3 linked regions of the Mesorhizobium japonicum MAFF 303099 genome follow. The protein of the gene in region 1 interacts with the protein of each later gene in a pairwise test. Links are inferred from orthologs where the notes say so. Each region holds a gene or a part of one and is shown in the gene's direction. Other genes may lie near its edges.

The links. The genes of interacting proteins can lie anywhere in the genome.
Region 2: the proteins of dnaQ (region 1) and MAFF_RS22565 interact in binary tests that used the Escherichia coli proteins (3 or more experiments, as listed by UniProt). The link is inferred for Mesorhizobium japonicum MAFF 303099 from one-to-one orthologs.
Region 3: the proteins of dnaQ (region 1) and dnaE interact in binary tests that used the Escherichia coli proteins (3 or more experiments, as listed by UniProt). The link is inferred for Mesorhizobium japonicum MAFF 303099 from one-to-one orthologs.

What each region holds. Positions count from the first base shown.
Region 1 is NC_002678.2:3,572,421-3,580,215, forward strand. What follows is about bases 2,777-5,662. They hold dnaQ (DNA polymerase III subunit epsilon), read left to right. Parts: upstream 2,777-3,801; coding sequence 3,802-4,524; downstream 4,525-5,662. Other genes in these bases: MAFF_RS18540 (shikimate dehydrogenase), read left to right, coding at 2,777-3,134; coaE (dephospho-CoA kinase), read left to right, coding at 3,131-3,724; MAFF_RS18555 (alpha/beta hydrolase), read right to left, coding at 4,528-5,487; MAFF_RS18560 (isochorismatase family protein), read right to left, coding at 5,484-5,662. Also shown: hemE (uroporphyrinogen decarboxylase), read right to left, coding at 1-155; MAFF_RS18530 (pyruvate, water dikinase regulatory protein), read left to right, coding at 560-1,381; MAFF_RS18535 (Maf-like protein), read left to right, coding at 1,700-2,299; more of MAFF_RS18540, read left to right, coding at 2,292-2,776; more of MAFF_RS18560, read right to left, coding at 5,663-6,164; MAFF_RS18565 (M24 family metallopeptidase), read right to left, coding at 6,478-7,782. UniProt on the Escherichia coli protein: DNA polymerase III is a complex, multichain enzyme responsible for most of the replicative synthesis in bacteria. The epsilon subunit contain the editing function and is a proofreading 3'-5' exonuclease.
Region 2 is NC_002678.2:4,412,122-4,417,892, forward strand. Bases 1,722-4,640 are described here. They hold MAFF_RS22565 (DNA polymerase III subunit gamma/tau), read left to right. Parts: upstream 1,722-2,233; coding sequence 2,234-4,048; downstream 4,049-4,640. Other genes in these bases: MAFF_RS22560 (HIT domain-containing protein), read right to left, coding at 1,722-1,889; MAFF_RS22570 (YbaB/EbfC family nucleoid-associated protein), read left to right, coding at 4,072-4,395; MAFF_RS22575 (hypothetical protein), read left to right, coding at 4,471-4,640. In the rest of the region: MAFF_RS22545 (prephenate dehydratase), read left to right, coding at 1-120; MAFF_RS22550 (Dabb family protein), read right to left, coding at 117-422; nudC (NAD(+) diphosphatase), read right to left, coding at 454-1,398; more of MAFF_RS22560, read right to left, coding at 1,470-1,721; more of MAFF_RS22575, read left to right, coding at 4,641-4,878; MAFF_RS22580 (cell wall hydrolase), read left to right, coding at 5,108-5,771. UniProt on the Escherichia coli protein: Part of the beta sliding clamp loading complex, which hydrolyzes ATP to load the beta clamp onto primed DNA to form the DNA replication pre-initiation complex.
Region 3 is NC_002678.2:694,244-701,215, reverse strand. Bases 1,722-5,841 are described here. They hold dnaE (DNA polymerase III subunit alpha), read left to right. Parts: upstream 1,722-2,113; coding sequence 2,114-5,641; downstream 5,642-5,841. Other genes in these bases: MAFF_RS04600 (potassium channel family protein), read left to right, coding at 5,694-5,841; MAFF_RS04610 (acetyl-CoA carboxylase biotin carboxylase subunit), read left to right, coding at 1,722-1,860. In the rest of the region: more of MAFF_RS04610, read left to right, coding at 1-1,721; more of MAFF_RS04600, read left to right, coding at 5,842-6,497; MAFF_RS04595 (DMT family transporter), read right to left, coding at 6,672-6,972. UniProt on the Escherichia coli protein: DNA polymerase III is a complex, multichain enzyme responsible for most of the replicative synthesis in bacteria. This DNA polymerase also exhibits 3' to 5' exonuclease activity. The alpha chain is the DNA polymerase catalytic subunit.

The sequences.
Region 1 (7,795 bases):
TCGGGATCGTAGCAGAGGTCGAGAAACGACCCGGCGCGCCTGCGTGTTTCACGATATTCCGGCAGATAGCGCCCAGCCTGACGCATCATCCAGAGCGGAGGCGGAAAATGAGCCTCGCCCTTCAGGACGTCCAGCATGATCCGGCTTTTGGGCATTGAGCGCTCGCCTCTCCCGGCCTTCCTATAATCAAAGATTCTTATATCTAAGATTCTTCTGATTCTAAGAGTCTGTTGGTTGTGGTGGTTGTCACCTGTCCCGCTTCGCCGGCCAAAAAGCCAGCAAGCATATTGTCGCGCGCTTCCCTCTCCCGGCAGCAGGGTTCTGGGGATAGTCCGGAATCCGTCATCGGAGTCAAAGCGTTAGCAAACCAAGGAAGAAACCCGCCCTGTGGATGGCTGAAAGGCAAAGGCGGCCGTCCCCAGACTTGTCCCCAGCCGGCCGGCGAAGCTGACAGAGGACCGAATTGTGGACAAACTGCCATCTGATACAGTCGCCTCTGGCCGGCCCGTCTTTCTGTCCCGCTTTATCCACATCCGCCCACAGCCCCAGGTGATCCCCTGTGAACAAACCCCAGAGCTTCTTTCACCTGCACCTGATTTCCGACGCGACCGGCGAAACGCTGCTCGCCGCCGGCCGGGCGGCTTCGGCGCAATACAAGGACGCGCGGGCGATTGAACATATCTACCCGCTCATCCGCACCGAAAAGCAGGTGGCCAAGGTGTTCGAGGACATCGAGGAGGAGCCGGGCATCATTCTCTACACGGTCGTCGACCAGAAGCTGGCGCGCGGCATCGACGAACGCTGCGCCACAATGGGCCTGCCTTGTGTGTCGGTGCTGGAGCCGGTGCTCACCGTCTTCCAGTCCTATCTCGGCACGCCGGCCGGCCGCCGCGTCGGCGCCCAGCACGTTCTCGACGCCGAATATTTCCGCCGCATCGATGCGCTGAACTTCACCATGGACCATGATGACGGCCAGTTGCCGGCCAATATGGACGATGCCGATGTCGTGCTGATCGGCATTTCGCGGACCTCGAAGACGCCGACCAGCATCTATCTCGCCAATCGCGGCATCAAGACCGCCAACATCCCGATCGTGCTCGGCGTGCCGGTGCCGGAAAGCCTGGTCAGCGCCTCCAAGCCGCTGATCGTCGGGCTGATCGCCACCGCCGAGCGCATCTCGCATGTCCGCCAGAACCGCATCCTCGGCAACAGCAGCTCCTACGTGCCGACCGACTATGTCGACCGCGCCGCCATCAACGAGGAGCTCGCCTACGCCCGTCAGATCTGCACGCGCCATGGCTGGCCGATGATCGACGTCAGCCGCCGCTCGATCGAGGAAACGGCCGCGGCGATCGTTGCCCTGCGGGGGAAGAACAGATAATTGGAGCCGGGCTGCGCGTCGCCAACACCCACCGTCGCGAGGCATGTACGTCACGGCATGGATCCTAGGGTCTGCGCCGCGTCGCTGCGCTCCTTGCTTCGCCCTAGGATGACGAAGACAGGATCGTCTCTGCCAATCTCCAACGTCGGTGATTGGCGATGAACCATCGCGCTTTCGTCATCCTAGGGCGGAGCAGGAGCGAAGCTCCGTCGCGGAGACCCTAGGATCCATGCCGTTACAGTGGTTGACGACCGCAACGGTTTTCTACTTGGGTGAACATCCCGTCGGCAGTTGGACGGGCAGGCAGGTGTGCAAACCATGACCGAGAAAATCATCCTCGCCTCAGGCAGTCCGTTCCGCAAGGCGATGCTCATCAATGCCGGGCTCGATGTCGAGGCGGTGCCGGCCGATGTCGACGAGCGCGCGCTCGAGGCGCCGTTGCAGGATAGCGGTGTTTCGCCGGAGGATGTCGCGCTGGTGCTGGCCGAGGCCAAGGCCACTGAGGTCAGCGAACGCCGACCCGGCGCGCTAGTGCTTGGCTGCGACCAGACTTTGTCCTTGGGTGACGAGGTGTTCCACAAGCCGGCCGACATGGAAGGCGCGCGCCGCCATCTCCTGGCGCTGTCGGGCAGGACCCATCAGCTCAACAGCGCTGCCGTTCTGGTGCGCGACGGCAAGGTGCTGTGGCGCCATGTCGGCATCGCCGGCATGACCATGCGCATGCTCGACCCCGGCTTCATCGGCCGCCATCTCGCCCTTGTCGGCGCCAAGGCGCTGGCCAGCGTCGGCGCCTACCAGATCGAAGGCGAAGGCATCCAGCTCTTCGAAAAGATCGAAGGCGATTATTTCACCATTGTCGGCCTGCCGCTACTGCCGCTGCTGGCGGAACTGCGCACGCTGGGAGCCATCGATGGTTGAGGCAACGAAGAAGGCCTTCGTCACCGGGCATCCGATCAAGCATTCGCGCTCGCCGAAGATCCACGGCCACTGGCTGGCCCAGCACGGCATCGACGGCAGCTACGAGGCGATCGACGTGGCGCCGCAGGATTTTGCCGAATTCATCGCGGCATTGCAGGCAAACGGGTTTCGCGGCGGCAATGTCACCATTCCGCACAAGGAAGCCGCCTTCGCTGTTGCCCAGCGCCGCGACCAGGCGGCTGAAGAGATCGGCGCCGTCAACACGCTGTGGTTCGAGGACGGCGTCCTGCGGGGCGGCAACACCGATGGTCACGGCTTTGCCGCCAATCTCGATGACTGCGCGCCGGGCTGGGCGAACACCGGCCCCGCGGTCGTGCTCGGCGCCGGCGGCGCGTCGCGCGCCGTCATCCAGGCGCTGAAGCAACGCGGTTTTTCCGACATCCGCATCGTCAACCGCACGCTCGCCCGGGCGCAGGAATTGCGGGATCGTTTCGGCGCCGGCGTTTCGGCGCATGGCACGGCGGCGACCGACGAATTGCTGGCCGACGCCGGCCTGCTGGTCAACACCACGGCACTTGGCATGGTCGGCAATGAAGGCCTCGCCGCCGATCCGGCCTTGCTGCCGGACCATGCCATCGTCACCGACCTTGTCTATGTGCCGCTCGAAACACCCTTGCTCGCCGCCGCGCGCGCCAGGGGGCTGAAGACGGTCGACGGCCTCGGCATGCTGCTCAACCAGGCCGTGCCCGGCTTCGAACATTGGTTCGGCGTCAGGCCTCAGGTCACGGCTGAGCTGCGCGCACTCATCGTTGCCGATCTGGTGCCGAAGCCATGATCGTGCTCGGCCTCACCGGCTCGATCGGCTTGGGCAAGTCGACGACGGCAAAAATGTTTGCCGAGGCGGGCGTGCCGGTCCACGATTCCGACGAGGCGGTGCATCGCCTCTATTCCGGTGTGGCGGCGCCTTTGGTCGAGGCCGCTTTTCCCGGAACGGTTGTCGACGGCGTAGTCGACCGCGCAAAACTTGGCGCTCGCGTCCTTGGCGATGCGGCTGCGCTGAAGCGGCTGGAAGCGATCATCCATCCGCTGGTGCGCGCCGACGCCGACGCCTTCCTGGCCAGGCATCGTACCGCAGGCGAATCGATCGCCGTGCTCGACATTCCGCTGCTCTTCGAAACCGGCGGCCGTGGCCGCGTCGACAAGGTTGTCGTCGTCACGGCGCCCGCCGAAGTGCAGCGCCAGCGCGTGCTGGCCCGGCCGGGCATGACGGAAGAAAAACTGGCGGCGATCCTGGCCAAGCAGGTGCCGGATGAGGAGAAGCGCAGGCTGGCCGATTTCATCATCGACACCGGCCAGGGGCTGGAGGCCGCGCGGGCAGAGGTCGATGCGATCATCGACGAACTCCGGGGACAAAGGGGCTCCTGACGGCGGGCTGTCAGCATTGCCCATTGCCATTTTGTTCCGGTCTCGTGATTCTGCTCGCCCAGGAGCAAACTGATTCGATGCGCGAGATCATCTTCGATACGGAAACCACCGGCCTTGATTCGCGCGACGACCGCGTGATCGAGTTGGGCGGCGTCGAACTCGTCAACCGTTTCCCGACCGGCAGGACGTTCCATCACTATATCAACCCGCAAGGCCGCGCGATCCACGAGGAGGCGCAGGCGGTGCACGGCATCAGCGCGGCGGATCTCGCGGGCAAGCCGACCTTTGCCGAAATCGCTGAGGAATGGCTGACCTTCACCGATGGCGCCAAGCTGGTCGCGCACAACGCCACTTTCGACATCGGCTTCCTCAATGTCGAATTCGGCCGGCTCGGCCATCCCGTCGTCGATCCCGGCCGTGTCGTCGACACGCTGGCGCTGGCGCGCCGCAAGCATCCGATGGGTCCCAATTCGCTCGATGCGCTCTGCCGGCGCTACGGCATCGACAATACGAAGCGCACCAAGCACGGCGCGCTGCTCGATTCCGAATTGCTGGCCGAGGTCTATATCGAGCTGATCGGCGGCAAGCAGGCGGCGCTCATCCTCGACAGCGCCACCGCGCCGGCACAGGGCGAGAATGTCAGGCACATCGAGATCATCGTCGCAGAGCGCCCGAGGCCGCTGCTGCCGCGCCTGACCGAAGCGGAGCGCGCCGCGCATGCCGCCATGGTCGCCACGCTCGGCGAAAAGGCGCTCTGGCTGAAAGCCAACTCCTCCGAAAAGAGCATCGCGGCGTCGTAAGACTCAATACGGCCACTCACCCCGGCCAAGCGCCGCGATCGCCGCGATGATGCGGCTAAAAGCTTCCGCCGCTGCCGGCACCGTGGTGCGGGCGCGCAGGAAACTGTGCACCAGCCGCTTCTCCTCGTGCCACCATGCCTTGCCGCCGGCCGCAGCGATGCGGTCGCGGTAGGTCTCGCCATCCGACGACAGCGGGTCGCACTCGGCCGTGATGATCACCGTTGGCGGCAGGCCGGAAAAGTGGCGGTCGCGCAGCGGTGAAAAGGTCGGGTCGTCGGGCGACTGCCGCTTGGCTGAACGGACGTCGCGGTAGAAGGCGATATCGCCGACGGACAGCAGTGGCGCCTCGGCATGTTCGACATAGGAGCCGGCGCCCTCGTCGCCGCCGAGGCCGGGATAGATCAGCACCTGGCCGACCGCCGTACGCGCGTGCTTGCGAGTCGCTTGCGCCACTGCCGCCGCCAGATTGCCGCCGGCGCTCTCGCCGCACAGCACCAGCGGCAGGCGTGACGTCTCCGCCGCCCATGCGAAGGCGGCCATCGCATCGTCGAAGGCGGCGGGGTGGACATGCTCAGGCGCCAGCCGGTAGTCGACCGACAGCACGTCGAAGCCGGTGCCGGCGCATATCTCGGCGCAGATGTCGTCATGGCTGTCGAGGTTACCCAGAATGAAGCCGCCGCCATGGAAATAGAGCACCATGGCCCGCGCCGCCTTGCCGGCGGGCCGGTAGTGGCGGATCGGTATACCGTGGCCTGGGGCGGCAACCAGGCCGTCGCTGGCCTTGACCCCGGGCGGGCGGCCTTGGTGAAAAGCCCGGCACATTCTGTCATAGACCGCGCGCTGCTTGTCGATCGGCAGGCCGATCACCTCGGGCGGGTACCAGGCGTCGACCCTGTCGATATAGGCCCACAGCGCCGGGTCGAGCCGTGTTTCATATTTGCCGTGGTGTCGGTCTGCTGTCATAGCTCGGCGTAGAGCGCCGCCGCATTGTCGAAGGTGAAGCGCAGCGGCACCGACCCCTCGACCTGCCAGGCGGTGACCGTCTCGCCGGCCAGCAGCCGGCAGGCGCCGTCCGTGTCGGTGACCGCGCCGCCATAGAGCCGGTTGGCGAGGTTGAGGATGCCGGTCTGGTGCATGGCCGCGCTGCCGCTGCCGCAGGCATCCTTGACCAGCAGCACGCGAAATCCCCTTGCCACGGCGTCCTTCACGGTGGCGTCGATGCAGGCCTCGGTCCAGACGCCGGCGACGACCAGCCATTCGATACCGGCAGCCTTGAGCTGATCAGCCGCCGGCCCGCTGCGGAAGGCGCTGGCCTCGGCCTTGACCAGCAGCGCTTCGTCCCTGGCCGGCGCCACCTCATGGCAGATCTCGGTCAGCGGATCGCTCTTGTCTGAGAAGGCCGACTTGCCGTCGGCACCGAGCGGATGAAAGGGCCGATCCTGTTTGTCGAGATCGACGATATAGGCCCAGTGCTGGAGCGGCACGTGATTGGCGCGCGCCGCTTCTTGCAGCCGCTGGACATTGGCGAGGATGCCGGCAAAGCCCTCGACGAGGTAGCGCTTGTCCTGCCGGTGCTCTTCCTGCAGGTCTATGAACACGGCGGCCACCGTACCGCGCTTAATGGAGAGGGGGGTTTTCATGCGGTGCGGCCTGGGTTTGCGGTCAGCATCGTTCCGGTGAGCGCAACGGCGCAAACGGTGGTGATTGGCCGGTGCCTCCCCACCTTCGTCATCCACGGGCGGAGCAGGAGCGAAGCTCCGTCGCGGAGACCCGAGGATCCATGCCGTGACCTTTCTGACGGGCGCAGCGGAGCAGAATTCTGGATCGTGGCGACGCGTTGGAGTCCCGGCATGGATCCTAGGGTCTGCGCCGCGTCGCTGCGCTCCTTGCTTCGCCCTAGGATGACGAAGCGGTGGGGGTCTGCGCTGGTTGACAAGGGTGGTTCAAAGACCATCAAACCTGCTTCTCCAGAAACTCGTCCTCATAGGGAAAGCGCGACAGCAGCTCCGTACCCGTCTCGGTGATCAGGATCTCGTCCTCCAGCTTGACGCCCTCGCGGCCGCCCTTCTCGCCGATATAGCTTTCGACGCTCACCACCATGCCTGGCACGATATGGCCGTCGCGGCCATAGGTCTCGTAATCCATGGCATGCGCGATGAACGGTGTCTCGCCATGCATGCCGACGCCGTGCATCACCGAGGTATAGCGCTGGTCGACGAAGCGGTCGGGGATCTTCCAGGCCTTCTCGGCGATTTCGCGAAACGCCATGCCAGGCTTGACGATCGAGATGTTGTGCTGAACCTGGTCATGCGCCATGCGGTAGAGCGATTTCTGGTAATCGGTCGGCTTGCCCGGTCCGCAGCGGAAGGTGCGCGAAAAATCGGAATAATAGCCGTAGCAGCCGATCGTGTCGGTATCGAGCGCAAGCAGCTCGCCGGGCCGGATCTTGCGGCCGCTGGCCTCGTTGAACCACGGGTTGGTGCGCTGGCCGGAGGTGAGCAGCCGCGTCTCGATGAACTCGCCGCCCTGGCGGATGACCTCGCCATACATGATGGCGAACAGGTCGTTTTCGGAGACGCCGGGCTTGATCGCCTCGCGCACGGCGTAGACGGCGGCCTCGGCGCCGGCCATCGACACCTGCAGGCATTTCACCTCCTCCAGCGTCTTCACCGCGCGCACCGCCAGGATTTCGCCCTGGCAATCCTTGACCTGGCAGCCGCGCTTTTCCAGCGCCAGCGCCAGCAGATGGCTGCAGCGGTCGAGACCCAGCTTCATCGAGCCGCCGCCGTGCTGCTTCAGGAGCTCGGCGATCTCGTCGGCGAAGGGGCCGGCGGTCTCGTCGTCGCGACCGGAGACCGACGACCACACCAGCTTGGAAGGCCGCGCCTCGTCGATCGTGTCGAGCACCATCGAGACATGGTAGCTCTGCGGGTACTCGAACAGCACGATCGGCCCTTCGGTCGGGATGAAGAAATAGCGGGTCGAGTTGCGCAGGAAATAGCCGAACATGTTGCGCGAGCCGGTGGCATAGCGCTGGTTGTACGGGTCGAACAGCACCACCCCGCCATAGCCGGCGTCGCGCATCCAGCCCCGCAGTTTGGCCAGCCGGCCCTTGCGCAGCGCGTCGGCATCGATGAAGGACGGCTCGGTGTCCGACAGCCACATTCCGCCCGCCGGATCGGCCGCCACCGGGTGGCGCATGCGGTCCTTGAAGTCGACGTCCTCGGTGCTGTCGGGGTCGAATACGACGATGCTCATGGGGTTCGGCCTT
Region 2 (5,771 bases), 840 kb from region 1 along the record:
CCCGACGATCCGCTGGTCAAGCTGGCGCTGGACGAGTTGCGCTTCTTCTCCCGCGAGGTGCGGATTCTCGGCGTCTATCCGGCCAGCGAGTCGCGCGAGCAGTGGAAGGTGGCTGACTAAACGACCGAGCCCAGCGGCACATAGTCGATCTCGAGAAACTTCTCGACCTCCGGCACCCAGCGGTCGCGCACGAAGGCGACATGGTCGGGGTGGTCGTTGTATCTGGTATAGGCGGCCTGGTCGGCGAACTCCATCGAGAAGCCGAAATGATAGTCGATCTTGGGGCTGATCTGCCGCAACTGTTCGAAATGCGTGACGCCCCGGATCGCTGAGAGGATTTTCTTGGCGTCTACGAGGAACCGCTTTTCCTCGAGCGAGTGCGATGCATGCTTCAGCGTGAAGACGACGGTGTGACGGATCATTTGTCTCTCCTGCAATGACTTTCAGTATTGGCTATTCGCTGTCGACCCAGGCGCGGATAAGGTGGTGCGCGATCGCCCCTTTCGGCGGCGTGACAAGGTTGTCGGCATGCTCCCTGGCCAGCATGAGGCGCACCTCGTCGCGGCCGAACCAGCGGCAGTCCTCCAGCTCGTTGAGGTCGGCCTGGATGTCCTCATTGAGCGGCTCGCCGAAGCAGCCGATCATCAGAGAATAGGGAAACGGCCAGGGCTGGCTGGCGTGGTAGACGACGCGGCCGAGCCGGATGCCGGCCTCCTCCAGCGTTTCGCGGCGCACCGCGGCCTCGATCGTCTCGCCCGGTTCGATGAAGCCGGCCAGCGCCGAATACATGCCCGGCGCGAAATGCCGGCCGCGCCCGAGCAGGCATTTTTCCCGCGTCGCAGTCAGCATGATCGCCACCGGGTCGGTGCGCGGAAAATGCTCGGTACCGCAATTCGGGCAATGGCGCTTGTAGCCGCCAGCCCGCATTTCGGATTGCGTGCCGCACTTGCTGCAGAAACGATGGCTGGCGTGCCAGGCGAGCAAGGCTGCCCCTTGCGCCATCGCGCCGGCCGCCGCTTCGTCGATCAAGCCTTGCATATAGACAGAGCGGTAGTCGATCGCCTTGACGGTCTCGGGCAGCTGTTCGGCCTCGATTGCGACAGGCATCGCCAGCACCGGCCCCTGTTCGGAAAAGCCGAGCAGCACAGCCCCGGCGAAGGACGGCTTGAAAGGCTCGCTCCCGGCGGCGTCGAACCAGGGGTCGAGACTGCCGCTTGTTCCAAGCTTCAGGTGGAGCCGGCCGCCATTCATCAAAAGCAGCCGCGTTGTCGGATCGGCCAGCGCCTTGTCGACCGAATCGTCGGCTCGGTTCTCGGATTGCCGGTCGATCGTGTTGCCGGCAAAGCCGACGAACTGGCTCGGCTCGCGCAAAGGCGCGTCAAACAGGCGGAAGCTCATGCGGACTCTGATGCTTTGGGATGGACATGTCTGGGGATGGACGTGTTTTTAGGATGAACACTGGCGAAGGCTTATAGCGCCGCCCTTATCGTTTCGGCAAACCGGCGCAGGTCGGAACGTTGATACGGCTCGCGCAGGCCATACCCCCACACCGGGCCGGGCCAGCCGGGATCGCCTTCGGACCGAGCGACGATATGGATATGCAGTTGGCGCACGATATTGCCGAGTGCGCCGGTGTTGATCTTGGTGCAGCCGCTGACTTTCTTCAGCGCCTGCGCCACCATATTGGTTTCGAAGGTCAGCATCGCCTGGTCGAGCGGCGTCATGTCGTGGATTTCTTCCGCGCCCGGCCGCTGCGGCACCAACACCAGCCATGGCCAGCGGCGGTCGTTCATCACGCGCAATTCGCACAGCCCAAGCCACATCACCTGCTCGCTGTCCGCCTCCAGCCGGGCATCCAGCGTGAATCCGGCCTTCAGGCCCGGCAGCATCGGCGTTTCCCTTGCTTTTCTTGGTTTCCTCGAACCATGAACGCTAGAGCGGCCGCATCGGGCCTGCAAGCGAATCTCTCTTGTGATGGCGCCGATTTGCCTGCGCACTTGCATTTCGTCGCGCAATTGCCGATATGGACAGCGGGAGGTTGGTGGTGGACGATCCACTCGCCAACCGGGTCAGGTCCGGAAGGAAGCAGCCCTAACGAGCCCGGAACGGGTCATTGTTCCAGCCTCCCACCTCATCGGCCCACCTCGCGACATTGACGACGCATTGCAGCGCGGGCGAGACTATGCGCAGGAATGGCGCCCTGAGGCGCGGCCTTTTGGAGCTTAACGGGCGAATGAGCGAAGGAAATTCGGGGCCAAAAAGCCCGGAGAATGGAAAGGCCGCCGCCTACCGCGTGCTGGCGCGCAAATACCGTCCGTCGAATTTTTCCGAATTGGTCGGCCAGGAGCCGATGGTGCGCACCCTCACCAACGCCTTTGCCACCGGCCGCATTGCCCAGGCCTGGATGCTGACCGGCGTGCGCGGTGTCGGCAAGACCACCACGGCGCGCATCCTGGCGCGGGCGCTGAACTACAAGACCGCGACCGTCGACCAGCCTTCCGTCGACCTCGCCGTGCTCGGCGAGCATTGCCAGGCGATCATGGAAGGCCGCCACGTCGACGTCATCGAAATGGACGCCGCCTCGCACACCGGCATCGACGACATCAGGGACATCATCGAGCGCGTGCGCTACGCGCCGGTCTCGGCCCGCTACAAGGTCTACATCATCGACGAAGTGCACATGCTGTCGACGCAGGCCTTCAACGGCCTGCTGAAAACGCTGGAAGAGCCGCCGCCGCACGTCAAATTCATCTTCGCCACCACCGAAATCCGCAAGGTTCCGATCACCGTCCTGTCGCGCTGCCAGCGCTTTGACCTAAGGCGCATCGACGCCGGCGCGTTGGTGGCGCATCTCTCCTCGATCGCTGCCAAGGAAGGCATTTCGGTCGACGACGACGCGCTGGCGATGATCGCACGTGCGGCCGAAGGCTCGGCCCGCGATTCGCTCTCCATTCTCGACCAGGCGATCGCGCATGGCGCCGGCGCCGTCAGCGCCGAAGCGGTGCGGGCCATGCTGGGACTGGCCGACCGCGCCCGCATCGTCGATCTGTTCGAACATGTGATGAAGGGCGACGTGGCGGCGGCACTCGCCGAATTCCGCACGCAATACGACACCGGCGCCGATCCGGCCGCCGTGTTGACCGATCTTGCCGAGTTCAACCATCTCGTCACCCGGCTGCGTTTCGTGCCGACCGCCATGGACGATGCATCGCTGTCGCAGGACGAGCGCCAGCGCGGCGCCGATTTTGCCAGGGCGCTGTCGGTCCGCGTGCTGTCGCGGACCTGGCAGATGCTGCTCAAGGGCATTCCCGAGGTGCAGTCCTCCAACCGGCCGGTCAGTGCCGCCGAAATGGTGCTGATCCGGCTGGCGCATGCCGCCGACCTGCCGACGCTGGACGAGGCGCTGCGATCCCTGGACGGGGCAGCAACAGTTCAGAATGGCGCATCGCGCCCGAACGGGGCACCCGGCGGCCCCGGCAATGGCGGTGGGGCCGGCGCGGTGGCGCAGACGCGCATGCCATCCGGTTCCAGTGGTGCGCAGACCATGCGGCTGGTCGAGGCCGCGCCCGCGCTGGCCGCCTTCGTCGCGCCGCCCGCGCCGGTGTCCGAGCCGCAGCAGGTGCCGGTCAGGTCGCTGGCCGACATTGTTGCCCTTGCCGACGCGCAGCGCGACATCGCCTTCAAGGTGCTGGTCAAGCGCTGCATCCGTCCCGTGCGCTTCGAGCCCGGCCGCATCGACGTCAGCCTGACCGACGATGCGCCCAAGCTGCTGCTCAACGACCTGACGACGAAACTACGCGCCTGGACCGGCCGCAACTGGCTGGTGTCGCTGTCGAAGGAAGAGGGCGGCCAGACGCTGGCCGAAATGGAATCGACCAAGCGCGAAAACGCCTTCCTCGATGCCAAGAGCGATCCGACGGTTGCCGCCATCCTGGCGCGCTTTCCCGGCGCCAAGATCATCGACGTGCGCATTCCCGACGCGCCGGAGGTAGACGCGACCGAAGCCGAAGTGCCGGTCGAGCCGCCGGCGGATGACGACGAGACCTGACAAACCAAGACAAGGACCGGACCATGAAAGATCTTCTCGGCCTGATGGGCAAGGCGAAGGAAATGCAGGCCAAGTTCCAGGCCATGCAGGATGAGATCGCCACGGTCGAATCCGTCGGCCAGGCCGGCGGTGGCCTGGTCAGCGTCATCTTGAGCGGCAAGTTCGAGATGAAGTCGCTGAAGATCGACCCGTCTTTGTTCAAGGAGGATGAGGTCGAGATCCTCGAGGACCTGATACTGGCCGCCCACAACGACGCCAAGGCCAAGGTCGAGCAAATCATGCAGGAAAAGACCAAGGCGCTGACATCTGGCCTGCCGATCCCGCCAGGAATGAAACTGCCGTTCTGATGCATCTCGCCAAAACCGTGCAGCGGTTTTGGGGTAACGACGTGTGTGAAAGTAGAACTCAGCGGCGATGCGCCCATGACCGAAGAGCCGTCCGAAAGACTGATCGAGCAGCGTATCCGCAACAGGATCTACGAGATTCTGGAAATTCTCGCCGATTGCGACGCCGGCGTCGATATTGTCGGCATCAAGGGCTACTTCTACCTGTTCGAGGATTTCGTGCACCGCCCGTCGATCGAGGCCGGCACGTCGGCGCTTTCGAAGGACGAGCGTGCTGTCGTGCTGGAGATCGCCGAATTCCTCGAGGCGGCCTCCGAAACAAATCCCGACTTCACCAAGGCCGAATTCATCGACAGCGACTGGCCGGGAAGGATCGCGCCGGCGGCCAGGGGCGCGCGGGCGCTGTTCCTCAGGCGCGGCCTGTTTTCGGAGAAGGTCGAGGAGCTTGAACCTGGCCAGTCGGCGGCGATTGCGGCCGGGCGGTAGCGATTCCCGGAAAAACGGGACGAAGGTTTTCCTCCGGCAATTGCGGCGAAACCAAGAGAGAGCGGTCATCGCTTTCGTGAAATGACGGCTCGATCTATCTGGAAAGCTTCGAAATTGTGCCTTTTCGGCAACAGTAGGTCGTTAATAACGTTTTGGCCATCATTTTGCCCGAAAGTGTCTCATTCTTGCCGCAGCCTGGGGGCGGGCATCGAAGTGAGAGGGTAGCCTGTTGAACGTCACGCGATGGAAGACGCCGCTGTTGCTCGGCGTCATCACGTCTCCCCTGTTTTTGGCTGCCTGCAGCCAGACCACTTCGCACGGCATGTCTGTTGCAAGCTTGACCGATGCCATCACGCCGAGTTTCCTGACGTCGCGCGCCTCCAGCCACTCGCCGAAGGACAGGGAGTGTCTGGAGCGGGCAATGTTCTTCGAATCCAACCGGTCGAGCCGTGACGGCATGATCGCTGTGGGCACCGTGGTGATGAACCGGCTGCGCTCCGGCCAGCATGGCAGCACCATCTGCCAAGTGGTTGGCGAGCCGGGACAGTTCGCGCCGGGCGTCATGACCAGGTCGATGAATTCGCGCGCTATGCCCGATGTCGAGGAAGCGGCCGACGCCGTGCTCAAGGGCGAGCGCAAGGCCAAGCTGAAGAATACGATGTATTTCCACACCGCCGGACTGCGCTTCCCCTACAAGAACATGCACTACACCATGGTCGCCGGCGGCAATGCCTTCTACGAGAAGCGCGGCCGTAACTGGCAGCCGCTGCCGGAGGAGCCAATGGTTGCCTCCGTGGCGCCTGAAACGGTGAAGCCGGCCGCGCCGGTGACGATGGTTGCCTCGGCGGAGCCGGCGCTCACGGCAAAAACATCCCGCACGGCTCCGGCGCAGC
Region 3 (6,972 bases), 2.9 Mb from region 1 along the record:
GGGCCTTCGCCCGCCGCGCAGAGTTATCTTGTCCCTGAAAAGATCATCGCCGCCTGCAAGGAAACCGGGGCTCAGGCCGTGCATCCCGGTTATGGCTTCCTGTCCGAACGCGCCGCCTTCTGCGAGGCGCTGGAGAAGGAAGGCATCGTCTTCATCGGTCCGAAGCCCAAGGCGATCAAGGCGATGGGCGACAAGATCGAATCGAAGAAATTCGCCAACGCCGCCAAGGTTTCGACCGTGCCCGGCTGGCTCGGCGTCATCGAGAATGCCGACCATGCCGAAAAGATCGCCGGCGAGATCGGCTATCCCGTGATGATCAAGGCCTCGGCCGGCGGCGGCGGCAAGGGCATGCGCATCGCCTGGAACCAGTCGGAAGTGCGCGACGGCTTCGACCGGGCGCGCTCGGAAGCCAAGAGCTCGTTCGGCGATGACCGCGTGTTCATCGAAAAATTCGTCGTCGATCCGCGCCATATCGAAATCCAGGTGCTGGCCGACGCGCATGGCAATGCGCTCTATCTCGGCGAGCGTGAATGCTCGATCCAACGCCGCAACCAAAAGGTCGCGGAAGAGGCGCCGTCGCCATTCCTCGACGCCAAGACGCGCAAGGCCATGGGCGAGCAGTCGGTGGCGCTAGCCAGGGCCGTCGACTATCAGAGTGCCGGCACGGTCGAGTTCATCGTCGACAAGGACAAGAACTTCTATTTCCTTGAAATGAATACACGATTGCAGGTCGAGCATCCGGTGACGGAGCTCGTCACCGGCATCGATCTGGTCGAGCAGATGATCCGCGTCGCCGCCGGCGAAAAACTCTCTTTGAAGCAAAGCGACATCAAGCTGAATGGCTGGGCCGTGGAAAGCCGGCTCTATGCCGAGGATCCCTATCGCAATTTCCTGCCGTCGATCGGCCGGCTGACGCGCTACCGGCCGCCGGAGGAGGGGCAATTCGGCGATGTCGTCATCCGCAACGATACCGGCGTCACCGAAGGCTCCGAGATTTCGATGTTCTATGACCCGATGCTCGCCAAATTGTGTACCTGGGCTCCGACGCGCATCGAGGCGATCGATGCCATGTCGGAAGTGCTCGACAGTTTTGTGGTCGATGGCATCGAGCACAATATCCCGTTCCTGGCCGCGCTGATGCAGCATCCGCGCTGGCGGGAAGGGGCAATATCGACCGGCTTCATAGCCGAGGAATATCCCGACGGTTTTGCGCCTGTCGTGCCGAACAGCCGGGAAAAGGCCGTGCTGGCCTCGATCGTGACCGCGGTGGAACTGCTGCGCCGCGACCGGCTCGACCGGCTGGGCGGGCGGTTGGCGCCGCATTCGGGAGTACTCAAGCGCGATTGGGTCGTGAGGCTCGGCGACGACTATCTCCAGGCGTCCATCCTCGAAGGCATGATTTCCATTCCGATGGAGATCGACCTGTCGATCGATGGCGGCAAGGCGCTGACCGTTTCATCCGACTGGCGGCCAGGCGACCTGATCTGGCGCGGCACGGTCGGCAAGCGCTCCGTCGTCGCCCAGATCCGGCCTGTCGCCAACGGTCTTCGCATCGCCTGGAAAGGCATGTCGGTGACCGCGCGCGCCATGCTGCCGCGCATCGCCGAGCTGGAGCGGCTTATGCCGGAGAAGGTGGCGCCGGACACGTCGAAACTGCTGCTTTGCCCGATGCCCGGCCTCGTCGTGTCGATCGCTGTCACCGAGGGCCAGGAGGTGAAGGCCGGCGAGACCTTAGCCGTGGTCGAGGCGATGAAGATGGAAAACGTGCTGCGCGCCGAACGCGATCTCGTCGTGTCGAAATTGAACGCCAAGCCGGGCGACAGTCTGGCCGTCGACGCGGTGATCATGGAATTCGCCTGACGTCTGTTGATATTCAGGTGAGGCCGGCCTGCAAATGGCTGATACCTGCGCTTCCGGTGCTCACGTACGAAAAGTACGCTCCGCTCCGGTTCCCGGAATCCATCATTTTCGGCTCGGCCTGACCCGAATCTCAACAGACCTCGGCCAGGGTCGCGGAAGCCTGTGATTGGCGGTCGTTTGTGCTGGACTGGCATCGCCCGGTCCCGGACAATACATCTCCATCGACTCAAGGCCTTCGATAGCGCGAGAAACCATGGCGGATGACAGACTTCCACGCGATCCCCTGAAGCGCGAAGCCGCGATTGCGGCGGCGCGTCCGGAGGTGCCGGCGCGGCCGTTCGTGCATCTGCGCGTGCATTCGGCCTATTCGCTGCTCGAGGGCGCGCTTCAGCTTGGCAAGATCGTCGGCCACGCGGTGAAAGACGAAGCGCCGGCGATTGCCGTCACCGACACCAACAATCTGTTCGGCGCGCTCGAATTCGCGCAGAAGGCGGTCAAGGACGGCATCCAGCCGATCATCGGCTGCCAGATCGCGCTCGCCTTTTCCGGCGAAAACAGCGACGGCCAGCGCGACCGCCGCCGGCAAGGCCCGGAAATGCGGCCGGTCGTTCTGCTCGCCGCGACCGAAGCCGGCTATTCCAACCTGGTCAGGCTGGTCAGCCGCGTCTATCTGGAAACGCCGCCCGGCGAGGCGGTGCATCTGACAACCGAGATGCTGGAGGGGAAGGCCGATGGGCTGATCTGCCTCAGCGGCGGGCCACGCGGCCCGATCGGCAACGCCTTGAAGGAGGATCGCCGCGATCTGGCCGAGGTGCGGCTTTTGACGCTGAAAACGCTGTTCGGCGACCGGCTCTATGTCGAATTGGACCGGGTCGCGGGCTACGACCGGGTCATCGAGCATCAGACGATCGATCTCGCCTATGCGCACGAACTTCCGCTTGTCGCCACCAACGAAGCCTTCTTCTCGTCGCGCGACGATTATGAGGCGCATGACGCGCTGATCGCCATTGCCGAGGGCTCCGTCGTCGCCGTCGACACTCGCCGCCGGCTGTCGCCGGACAATTTCCTGCGCAGCCAGGCCGAAATGGCGCAATTGTTCGCCGACCTGCCGGAAGCGATCGACAACACGGTCGAAATCGCGCTGCGCTGTTCCTATTATCCAAAAACCCGCAGCCCGATCCTGCCGCGCTTCACCGGCGGAGATGCCTCCGACAAGGATGCGGCCGAAAAGGCCGAGGCGGCGGAACTCGCACGCCAGGCGCGCGAGGGGCTCGACGCGCGGCTTGCGCTGCACGGGCCAACGCCGGGCTACACGGTCGAGCAATATCGGGAGCGGCTCGAATTCGAGCTCGGCATCATCGAGAAGATGAAATTTCCGGGCTACTTCCTGATCGTTGCCGACTTCATCAAATGGGCCAAGGCGCAAGGCATTCCGGTCGGACCGGGCCGTGGTTCGGGCGCCGGGTCGCTGGTCGCCTATTCGACGACCATCACCGACATCGATCCGCTGCGCTTCTCGCTGCTGTTCGAGCGCTTCCTCAATCCCGACCGCGTGTCGATGCCCGACTTCGACATCGACTTCTGCCAGGATCGCCGCGAAGAGGTGATCCGCTACGTCCAGCAGAAATACGGCCGCGACCAGGTCGGCCAGATCATCACCTTCGGTACGCTGCAGGCCCGCGCCGTGCTGCGCGACGTCGGCCGCGTACTGCAGATGCCCTACGGCCAGGTCGACAAGCTGTCCAAGATGGTGCCGCAGAACCCGGCAAATCCGGTCAAGCTCGCGGACGCCATCGCCAACGAGCCGCGCTTTGCCGAAGAGGCCGAGAAGGAGCCGATCGTCCAGACGCTGCTCGACATGGCGCAGAAGCTGGAAGGCCTCTATCGCCATGCCTCGACGCACGCCGCCGGCATCGTCATCGGCGACCGGCCTTTGTCGGAACTGGTGCCGATGTACCGCGATCCGCGCTCGGACATGCCGGTCACCCAGTTCAACATGAAATATGTCGAGCAGGCCGGGCTGGTGAAGTTCGACTTCCTCGGCCTGAAGACGCTGACCGTGCTGGAGACGGCGGTCAAGCTGATCCGCCGGCGTGGCATCGACATCGACCTGGCGACGATCCCGCTCGACGACCCCGAAACTTACGCCATGCTGTCGCGCGGCGAGGTGGTCGGCGTGTTCCAGGTGGAAAGTGCCGGCATGCGCAAGGCGCTGATCGGCATGCGGCCCGACTGCATCGAGGACATCATCGCGCTCGTCGCCCTCTACCGGCCGGGCCCGATGGAGAACATCCCGACCTACAACGCCAGAAAGCATGGCGAGGAGGAGATGGCCTCGATCCATCCCAAGATCGACCATCTGGTGAAGGAGACGCAAGGCGTTATCGTTTACCAGGAACAGGTGATGCAGATCGCGCAGGAGCTGTCCGGCTATTCGCTCGGCGAGGCCGACCTTCTGCGCCGCGCCATGGGCAAGAAGATCCGCGCCGAGATGGACAAGCAGCGCGAGCGCTTTGTCTCGGGTGCGGTCGAGCGCGGTGTCAGCAAGCCGCAAGCCGACTTCATTTTCGACCTGCTGGCCAAATTCGCCGACTATGGCTTCAACAAGTCGCACGCCGCCGCCTACGCCGTGGTCTCGTACCAGACCGCCTATCTCAAGGCTCACTACCCGGTCGAGTTCCTGGCGGCGTCGATGACCCTCGACATGGGAAATACCGACAAGCTTGCCGACTTCCGCCAGGACGCGCTGCGCCTTGGCATCGAGGTTCTGGCGCCATCGGTGATGACCAGCTTCCGACCCTTCGAGGTCGGCGAGAACCGCATCTATTATTCGATGGCCGCGCTCAAGGGCGTCGGCGACGCGGCGGTCGAGCACATCGTTGCCGTGCGCGGCGAAAAGCCGTTCAAGAATCTTGCCGATTTCTGCGAGCGGGTCGACCCCAAGATCGTCGGCAAGCGCGTCTTCGAAAGCCTGATCATGGCCGGTGCGCTCGACTGCTTCGGCCACGACCGCGCCCAGATGATGGCTGGCGTCGAACGGATGATGGGGCTGGCGTCGCTCGCCCAGCAGAATGCTGTTTCCGGCCAGGCCGATATTTTCGGCGCCTCGCTGGGCGCTCAGTCGCAGGCGCTGAACCTGCCGGCGACAGATCCATGGCTCGCCGCCGACCGGCTGCACCGCGAATTCCAGGTCGTCGGCTTCTATCTCTCGGCCCATCCGCTCGACGAATACAAGGCGGCCTTGCAGAAGATGCGGGTGCAGAACTGGGCGGAGTTTTCGGCCGCCGTCAAACGCGGCGCTTCTGCCGGCCGCCTCGCCGGCACGGTGACCAGCAAGCAGGAGCGCAAGACGCGCACCGGCAACAAGATGGGCGTGGTGGCCTTTTCCGATACTTCCGGCCAGTACGAGGCCGTGCTGTTTTCAGAAGCGTTGGCGCAGTATCGTGACCTGCTGGAAGCCGGCCGCTCCGTCGTCATCACCGTCGCGGCGGAGGACAGGCCCGAGGGTGTCAATTTACGGATCAACTCGGTGCAGTCGCTGGAGGAGGAGGCAAGCCGCATCCAGAAAGCGCTGCGCATTTTCGTCAGGAACGAGGGACCCGCCTCGATAATCCAATCCCAGCTCACCCAGCGCGGTGAAAGTCAGGTGAGCATCATCGTTATAAAGGAAGAGGCCCAGGGCGAGGTCGAGATCGCCTTGCAAGGCGGCTACCGCGTTTCGCCGCAGATCGCCTCGGCGATGCGCGCGGTACCCGGCGTGGTCGAAGTGGAACTGGTGTGATCCCCGCCCTTGGCAGGCGTCGGCACATGCCGCCCATGTCATCGCGATCGGCATGAAGGCCGCGGACAAGCGGGCATCACCGGATCGTTCCGCGATGGCGCGGCTGCGCGACACGCTGCGCAGGCTCTATCACGGGCGCACTGCTGCTGCCTTCCGGTTTCAGGTTGCGGCAATCGTCATAGATCTGGCCATCATCGGCTTCTTCATCGCTACACCCGTCATCCAGCAATCGGCCTCGTTCCTGTGGCTGGATTATGCGGTGGCGGCGCTCGTCGGCGCCGATCTGATCGCCAGGCTGCTGGCCTCCAACGACATGCTGCGCCTGATGAAGCAGCCGACCTCCTGGGTGGATGTCTTCATCCTGTTGACGCTGCTGATGCCGACGGCGCTCGCCAATCTCGGTTTCCTGCGCATCCTGCGGCTGTGGTCGCTATCGCGCAGCGGTTCGATCTGGCGGCATTTCGAGATGCGCGGCCTTAGACCCTGGCGCGAGGCAAGCCATGCGGTCATCAACCTTTTGACGTTTCTGTTCGTCATCACCGGCTTCGTCTACACCTTCTTCTTCCGCAATGGCGCCGGGCTGGAAAACTACATCGACGCGCTTTATTTCACCGTCGCCACGGTGACGACGACCGGCTTCGGCGACATCGTGCTGCCGGGAATGGCTGGAAAGCTGACGGCGATCGTCACCATGATCATCGGCATATCGCTGTTCGTCAGGCTGGCGCAGGCGATGTTTCGGCCGGCCAAGGTGTTCTTCCCCTGTCCGCAATGCGTGCTGCAGCGGCATGAACCGGATGCCGTGCACTGCAAGGCCTGCGGGCATGTTCTCAACATACCGAACGAAGGCGACTAGGTGCATTGATATTCAGGTGATGCCGGCCTGCGAACGGCAGCTTCCTGCGCTTTCCCCGTTCTACTGCGTTGCAGTAGAACTGTACTCACGTACCAAAATGTACGCTCCGTTCCGGTTCTCGGAACCTACCGTTCTCGACTCGGTTGACCTGAATCTCAATACACCTAACGGGCGCTACGATGCCGCCACTTCAGCCGGCTGCACCGGTTTGCGCTGCAGATTGAGGAGATTGCCCATCAGGATCAGCAGCGCGCCGCCAGCGGTGAAAGCGTCGATCTGCTCGTGATAAAGCAGCCAGCCGACCAGCGCCGACAAGGGCACCCGCAGGAAATCCATTGGCGAGATGACGGTGGCGTCGGCATAGGTGAGCGCGCGGGCCATGCAGAAATGCGACGACATGCCGGTGAATGCGATCAGCAGGATCCAGGGCCACAGTTCGAGCGATGGCGTGCGCCACACGTAGAGCGCGGGGACG